2 linked regions of the Caldalkalibacillus thermarum genome follow. The protein of the gene in region 2 interacts with the protein of the main gene of each other region in a pairwise test. Links are inferred from orthologs where the notes say so. Each region holds a gene or a part of one and is shown on either strand. Other genes may lie near its edges.

The links.
Region 1: the proteins of pcrA (region 2) and lpdA interact in binary tests that used the Escherichia coli proteins (3 or more experiments, as listed by UniProt). The link is inferred for Caldalkalibacillus thermarum from one-to-one orthologs.

What each region holds. Positions count from the first base shown.
Region 1 is NZ_BMKZ01000011.1:63,122-68,102, forward strand. Bases 2,079-4,950 are described here. They hold lpdA (dihydrolipoyl dehydrogenase), read right to left. Parts: upstream 4,284-4,950; coding sequence 2,874-4,283; downstream 2,079-2,873. Other genes in these bases: IEW48_RS06230 (C40 family peptidase), read left to right, coding at 2,079-2,277; IEW48_RS06235 (hypothetical protein), read right to left, coding at 2,457-2,714; IEW48_RS06245 (dihydrolipoamide acetyltransferase family protein), read right to left, coding at 4,299-4,950. In the rest of the region: IEW48_RS06225 (hypothetical protein), read left to right, coding at 114-1,010; more of IEW48_RS06230, read left to right, coding at 1,273-2,078; more of IEW48_RS06245, read right to left, coding at 4,951-4,981. UniProt on the Escherichia coli protein: Lipoamide dehydrogenase is a component of the glycine cleavage system as well as of the alpha-ketoacid dehydrogenase complexes.
Region 2 is NZ_BMKZ01000027.1:38,330-41,733, forward strand. The notes cover bases 1-2,948. They hold pcrA (DNA helicase PcrA), read right to left. Parts: upstream 2,614-2,948; coding sequence 388-2,613; downstream 1-387. Other genes in these bases: ligA (NAD-dependent DNA ligase LigA), read right to left, coding at 1-391; pcrB (heptaprenylglyceryl phosphate synthase), read right to left, coding at 2,720-2,948. Outside these bases: more of pcrB, read right to left, coding at 2,949-3,404. UniProt on the Escherichia coli protein: A helicase with DNA-dependent ATPase activity. Unwinds DNA duplexes with 3'-5' polarity. Translocates on single-stranded DNA with 3'-5' polarity. Initiates unwinding more efficiently from a nicked substrate than double-stranded DNA.

The sequences.
Region 1 (4,981 bases), on a different replicon or contig from region 2:
CTATTCTTAGTCAAAAATACTATCGTAATTAAAGTTATAATAAACAAGTTATCCTTTTCCTTTGCGAAGCATTTAACAAACAGCAAAAAATTGCGCCAATGGAGGCTAGTGCAATGAACCAAATGTGGTTGGAAGCATTAGGAAAGGAATTAAAGAAAGTCATTGATACATATCAATATCCGTCCTTGACATCGGAAATTTTTACTGAAGACATTTGTGATGAATGGCGTTCAACACTGTCTGGCCTTCCCTCCAGTGATGAAGCCCTGAAGCAAGTGATGACCAAACAGCTGCATAAAAGTACGATAGAAGAAATTGAGGACGCCGGCCAACATTTGCTTTTCAAAGTCAAGTTAAAACACAAAGGTGAGCTTTATCAGGTGCAGCTTAAGCTTGAAAACTTAACCTGGTCGATCGTCTCCTTGCAGTACATAGGAAATGACACAAAAAAACGTCTGGTTTGGGGAATAAACGTCGCCCTGGTCTTTATGCTGCTCATTGGGAGCTGGTTCATGTTTCAAAAATGGACAGAAGGGGCGCCGGCTCAGACATCCTTGAGCACAGATGACCGTTCCGCTGCCCAAAACTGGGACGAAAAGCTATTTTTAAACCATATCGATGATATTCAAAAGGCGGCAAAGCAACATGGCTATATCATCATGACGGAGGAAGAGTTTAATGCGGCCCTCGACGACCATGCGCAACAAAGGCTCATTGCCCACTTAACAGAGAACGAATCTGAAGCGTCTGAAATGGAGAAGACCGAATCTGAACCCCAAGCTGGTGAAACAAAATCCCCCGAGGAAATGGTTGAGCTTGCCATTCAGCCTGGTATGACCAGCCCGGATATTGCCGCCCAGCTCGTAGAAAAAGGATTGGCCCGGAATGAACGCGAAGTGCTCCAACTGTTTCGCAAATTGGGAGTGGACAAAAACATCCGCTCAGGCAAGTATCACATCCCATCCAATGCTACTTACATGGAGATCATTAATATTTTAACGAGCCGCTAGCGTTTAGCGGCGGCTCCTCATTTTTTGTCGGGCCACAGACTTCAAAAACTTTTAAAAAAACTTGACAAGGATTTTATATGGATATTTATTTTGTATGGATAAGTTTATTTTTTCCATTAAAGGTGATATATTGTGTATCCGTAAATTTTTAAGGGGTGAAAAATTAGCGATACTATATTAAAATACTTCTACGTAGAGGAAACTATCGAAATATAGAATAAAAATTCGAGAATAATAGATAACTAAGTAAGAGGTGATTGGGTTGAGGAGAAAAGTAGTTACAGCTTCTGCATGCGCCGTCCTTGCATTTGCTGCCTTTTCCAAAGATACAGAGGCGAGTGGAGGAACATATACCGTTAAGAGGGGAGATTCATTGTGGAAAATTTCCCGTCAGTATCAGGTCACCATTGAGCAGCTTATGGCCTGGAATAATCTCAGATCCAGTACGATTTATGTAGGCCAACGCCTGTATATTGCTCCTCCTCACAGACATACCTCCAGTTCGGGAGGATCATCAAGTACATATCAGGCTGCCACTTATACCGTGAAGCCAGGTGACAGTCTCTGGAAAATTGCCAGAAACTACAATACCACGGTTGCTCAACTTAAATCTGTGAATAACCTACGTTCTGACCTTATTCGTGTCGGACAAGTATTAAAGATCCCCGGTCCTACTTCTAGCACAAATGCCTCCAAGTCCAGTGTCACAGTAGAGTCCAAACCGGTATCAGCCACCAGCTATACAGTCAAACCAGGTGATTCCCTGTGGAAAATAGCACGGGAGTACAACACGAGTGTTAATCAATTAAAAGCATTAAATAAGCTCACCTCTGACACCATTTATGTGGGACAAGTATTAAAAGTGCCGTCTCAAACCGGGCAGTCTGGCTCCACGTCTTCAGGTTTAAATGTCTCCTCCCTGATTAATGAAGCAAAAAAATATATAGGCACACCCTACCTTTGGGGCGGCTCTTCACCTTCTACCGGATTTGATTGCAGCGGTTTCTTGCAATATGTCTTTCGGACCCAAGGCATTAATTTGCCCCGGACAGTGGCTTCCATCTGGAGCGCTGGGACCTCAGTTTCCAGTCCCCAACCCGGTGATATTGTGTTCTTTGAGACATATACCAGCGGTCCGTCCCACGCTGGAATCTATTTAGGCAACAATCAATTTATCCATAGCGGCACATCAACGGGGGTCACGATCAGCAATATGACCACATCGTATTGGTCCCAACGTTATTTGGGAGCCAAACGTTACCGTTAAGGCAGCTTGTTGAGGCAGTTTGATATGTTTCACAACCTCGTCTGCCAATGGAAAAGGCACTATCGAACCCGATAGTGCCTTTCTTTTATAGCATGATGGTTTTTCAGTGTTGAATTTATGGGAATCAGCAAGGGGATGGAGCTGTACTAATGGTACGATTATTTTTGTAACCGTATTATTCATGACTTTTGATTGTATTTCCGCCGGGCCTCAACCGTTCCTTCACGATAAGCATCCATGGCTTGTTTATGGGTGTATAACAAGGCGCTGTGGGGAGAGGCTTCCAAAGTGTCCTCATCCACCACCCCTAATTCACCCGCAAACTCAGCGCCAGCATCATCCACAACGTTATTGTAGGCTTCCATTAAGGCCCTGCTGTTGAAACGCTCCGCTTTATACAATTCGTCCGATTGTCCGCTTCTGGTTTTCTTCTCCACGTCTGTCACCCTCATTTCGCTTATGATGTATTTAGGTTGATGTTAGTTTAATCATAAACTCATGCGATTATGAGGGTGACAGGAAATTGGCTTAATTTGGTGAGCTGGGTCACGGCAAACAGACATGCTTATTTCACTATCAATTTCAGATTGGTGTCTTTATTTGACCATATGAATGGGTTGCCCAAGGGCCACTTCAGCCGCTTCCATGGTCATCTCGCCCAGTGTGGGATGAGCGTGAATGGTCAAGGCAACATCTTCCAGTGTGGCGCCCATCTCGATGGCCAGTCCAAGCTCAGCAATAAGATTCGAAGCCTCCATACCCACAACCTGGGCCCCTAATATAACGCCGTTTTCTTTATTGGCCACCACTTTAACAAAACCATCGGTTGCGTTGACGGAAAGGGCCCGGCCATTGGCAGCAAACGGGAATTTGCCTACTGACACCTCATAACCCTCTTCCTTCGCTTCTGCTTCTGTCAGTCCCACAGTGGCGATTTCAGGATCGGAGAACACCACAGCCGGAATAACCTTGTAGTCAACAGCGCTGGGCTCTCCAGCTATCACTTCAGCCGCTATCTTCCCTTCATAAGAGGCTTTATGAGCCAATGCAGGGCCAGCTACCACATCGCCGATGGCAAAAATGCGTTCATTGCTGGTGCGGCACTGCTCATCCACTTCTATTAAGCCTCTCTCATTCACTTTAACCCCAGCCATGTCCAAACCGAGTTCATCAGTATTTGGCTTGCGTCCCACAGTGACCAGCAGGTAGTCAGCGGTAATGGTTTCTTCTTTGTCCTTCACTTTATAGGTGACGGTTACACTGTTTTCATCTTGTTCAGCAGACTGGGCCATGGCGTTTTTAACCACATTGACATTGAGCCGTTTAAGGTTTTTCTGAACCAGCTGGGCCACTTGTTTTTCGAAGGTGGGTAGAATCTGATTTTCACCTTCAAGGATGGTCACTTTGGTCCCAAACTTGGCAAAGGTTTGCCCCAGCTCAATGCCGATATATCCCCCGCCGATCACCACCATGCTTTTAGGAATTTCCTTCAACGCGAGCGCTTCAGTAGAAGAGATAATCCGGCCGCCAAACGGGAAAGGCTTCAGCTCAACAGGACGGGAACCGGTGGCAATGATGCAGTGGTTAAATTTGAGGCGTTCTGATTCATAGCCGCGGTTGACGCGTACTTCATCCTCGCTGACAAAAATAGCCTCGCCTTGAATGATTTCAACATTGTTCCCTTTAAGCAGGGTTTCCACACCACCGGTCAATTTTTGAACGACTCCTTGCTTCCATTCTTGCACTTTGGCGAAATCCACTGTCACATTTTCAGCTGTAATGCCCATGCCCTGGTCATCATTCATCAGTTCATACTTATGGGCTGCCGAAATCAAAGCTTTGGAAGGAATACATCCCACATTGAGGCAGACGCCTCCCAGTTTGTCTTTCTCCACAATCGTCACTTTCTTGCCCAGTTGGGCTGCCCGGATGGCAGCCACATATCCACCCGGGCCTGCACCGATCACCAGCACATCCACTTCTTTGCCAAATTCACCTACAACCATGTTTGGTCACCCCCATTATGCCTCTAAGATTAACATATCTGGATCTTCCAGAAGTTGTTTCACATAGTTGACAAACTGCTGTGCGGCTACCCCATCAATCAAACGGTGATCGAAGCTTAAGGACAGTGCCATCACCGGAGCCACTTTTATCTCTCCATCAACAACCACTGGCTTTTCCTGAATGCGGCCTGTTCCCAAAATAGCCACTTCAGGATAGTTGATAACCGGTGTGAAGAACATGCCTCCGGCCGAACCAATGTTAGTAATGGTAAAGGTGCTGCCGGTCAGCTCCTCACGGGACAGTTTGCCCTCCCGGCCGCGGGTGGCCAGGTCGCGGATTTCAGCGGCAATTTGCCATATGTTCTTCTGGTCCGCATCTTCCACAACAGGAACAAGCAGACCATTTTCCGTGTCAGTGGCAATGCCGATATTGTAATAATGCTTGTACACAATCTCTTCTTTGTCGTCATCAATGGAGGCATTCAACTGTGGGAATTCACGCAGGGCAGCCACGGCTGCTTTGACAATAAACGGCAGATAAGTCAATTTAACACCCTTTTTCTCTGCGAGTGGTTTGGCTTTTTGCCTTAATTCAACCAGCTTGCTGACATTGACCTCGTCCATCACTGTGACATGCGGCGCTGTATAGACAGACTTGGTCATTGCCTGGGCGATCACTTTGCGGATGCCACGCAGGG
Region 2 (3,404 bases):
GGCCGTTTTCATAGCGCAGGGAAACAGCCAAGCCGTCAATTTTCAGCTCACACACATACTCCACTTCTTCACCAGGGGCAAGCCCTTGCCGCACCCGGCGGTCAAAATCACGCAAGTCCTGTTCGCTAAAAGCATTGGCCAGGCTAAGCATGGGAATTTCATGCTCCACTTTTACAAAGTAGGGGAGCGGCTCGCCCCCAACCCGCTCTGAAGGGGAGTTAGGTTTTTTTAACTCAGGAAACTGTTCTTCCAGTTTGATTAACTCTTGCATTAAAGCATCATATTCCTGGTCAGAAATGAGGGGATCGTCCAGTACAAAGTAGTGATAGTTATGGGTTTCAATCTGTTCGTACAATTCTTCAAGGCGTTTTTGAGCCGCTTCTTTGTTCACTCGTCATCCCTCTTTTCCAGTTTGGAAATAGGTGCAAAGGTGGCCAGCAACCGCTTAAGACCAACGGGGGGCGAAAAGGCGATGGTCAATTCCAGGTCATCCCCCTCCCCTTTAAGGCTGACGATGGTGCCCACACCCCATTTGGCATGCTGCACTTTTTCACCCACCTGCCAGCTGAGTGTGCTGGCCTGGGAACGGTCCGGGCTCAACCGCCTGCCACTTGACCGTCCGGGGGTCTTGCGGCCAGTTGAGGTTAAGCGCAATGGCGCTTTTTCCTCCCCATGCACAGGTTCCAACAGATGGTCGGGAATCTCCTCGATAAAACAGGATTCAGGATTCATCACCGTTTGCCCAAATATGGTCCGCATCTTGGCATTGGTCAGATACAGCTCCTCCTCAGCCCGGGTGATACCCACATAGGCGAGGCGGCGCTCTTCTTCCAGCTCTTCCTCGTCCAAAGCCGAGCGGCTGTGGGGAAAGAGATTGTTTTCCATGCCGACCAGGAAAACAACGGGAAATTCCAAACCCTTGGCTGCGTGAAGGGTCATCAGCATGACGGCGTTGCCTTCCTGATCCTCATCCACCTGGTCGATGTCGCTGACCAAGGCCACCTCATCCAGAAAGGCAGGCAATGATTTATCCTCGTTCTTCTTTTCAAATTCTTGAGTGACACTGAGAAATTCCTCCACGTTTTCCAAGCGTCCTTTGGCCTCCAGTGTCCCTTCCTGCAGCAAGGCTGCTTTGTATCCCGTCTTCTCCAATACATCCCCGGTCAATTCGCTGACAGAGAGATACTCTACATGCCTGCTCCAGTTGTGGATCAATTCATAAAAGCGGGCCAGCTGGTTGGCTGCCCGTTTGTTCAAGCCGATGAAATCCACTTCAGCCAACGCTTCAAACAGGGACATATTCTTTTCAGCCGCATAGGAAGCCAGTTTATCGAGGGAGGCCTGGCCAATGCCCCGTTTGGGCACGTTGACAATGCGGCGAAAACTGATGTCATCGTTGGGGTTGGCAATGAGCCGCAAGTAAGCCAAAATGTCTTTTATTTCTTTCCGTTCATAGAATTTGATTCCGCCGACCATCTGATACGGAATATTGGCTTTGACAAACACTTCCTCCAATACGCGGGACTGGGCATTGGTCCGGTACAGAATAGCAAAGTCGCTGTAATTACGGCCTGCCTTGACCGCCTCCTGGATTTGTTTGGTAACAAAGTAAGCTTCATCGTGTTCATTCTCCGCCCGGTAATATTTAATCCTGCTGCCCTGTTCATTGGCCGTCCACAGTTTCTTCTCTTTGCGCTGCACGTTGTGCTTGATCACTTCATTGGCTGCTTCAAGGATGCGTTTGGTCGAACGGTAATTCTGTTCAAGTTTAATCACGGTCGCGTCCTGGTAGTCTTCTTCGAAGGACAAGATAATGCTAATATCTGCACCGCGCCATTTGTAAATACTCTGGTCAGAATCGCCAACCACACAGATATTGCGGTGAAAGTCAGCCAGCATGCGCACCAGGAGATATTGGGCCCGGTTCGTATCCTGGTACTCATCCACATGGATATATTGAAATTTGCGCTGGTAATAGTCCAGTACATCAGGCACCTGTTGAAACAAATGCACGGTTTGCATGATCAGGTCATCAAAATCGAGGGCATGGTTGGAGCGCAAGGTTTGCTGGTATTTTTCATAAACGGTGGCCACGATCTGGTCATAATAGTTCCCTGCCATCTGGCTGACCTGCTCCGGTGTTTTCAGCTCGTTTTTATAAGCGGAAATCGTGCCCAGCACGGCTCTGGGATCAAATTTTTTGCTGTCGATATTCAGTTCCTTCATGCACTCCTTGATGACCGCCAGCTGGTCCTGGGTGTCCAAGATGGAAAAATGGCGGTTATAGCCAATGCGGTCAATATCCCGTCGCAAGATGCGCACACACATGGCGTGAAAAGTAGAAATCCAAATGTCCTCCGCCACGGGACCGACCAGATGGGCCACCCGCTCTTTCATTTCCCTGGCCGCTTTATTGGTAAACGTAATCGCCAAAATGTTGTACGGCGCTATTGCCTTTTCCGCCAACAGGCAGGCGATACGGTGAGTCAACACCCGGGTTTTGCCGCTCCCTGCACCCGCCATGATGAGTACAGGCCCTTCTGTTGTGAGCACGGCCTGGCGCTGCTGTTCATTCAGGCCGGCCAACAGACGTTCCGTGACCGATGCTGCCATGATATTGCCTCCTTGTATCGTCTTGTATCATGATGGCTTGCCTCCAACAGCTGACGGTTCTTTCTGCCAGATCCACGACTGGTGCAGCGTAAACCTGCCACACCTGTTACCTTTTGCCCTCTGGTACGGTTTGTAAAGCCTGGCGAAGGTCCTCATAGATGACATTGCCCACCACAATGGTATCCGCTCCATTTAGCATGGTTTCCGCCTGGGTGCGGTTGGAAATGCCCCCTCCGTAAAAGAGATGCAGGTCCGTCTCCTTTTTCAGTTGCTGATAGACAGCCTGCACAAATGAGGCCTCTCCCACTGTACCGCTGTATTCGAGATAAAAATAGGGCAGTTTTAGCATATGGGCTGCCAGGCGGCCGTAGGCGACCACATCATCCAGGCTCAAATTGGTCTCACTCCGGGTCAGCTCACTAACGGCTGACGCGGGATTAAGCACACAGTATCCCACGACAGACACATCCTCCCAGGGAATCATGGTGCCAAAGGCCTTAATCGCCCGCTGATGGGGTTTCAGGATCCATTCGGGATTGGTGGCATTCAGGACTAAAGGCACAAAATAATGGTCAAAGCCCGGGACGATCGCGTCCTGGTTGGAGACTTCCAACACACAGGGCAGGGCATAACGCCGGATGCGGCCCAATAAATCAATCACTTTTTCATACGTAATGCCATAAGTGCCCCCAATGATCACGGCATCTGTGCCTGATTCACATATGGCTTCCAAAGCCTCGTCTGAGATCGGTTTGTCGGGATCCAGTTTAAACACATGGCTCCAATATTGG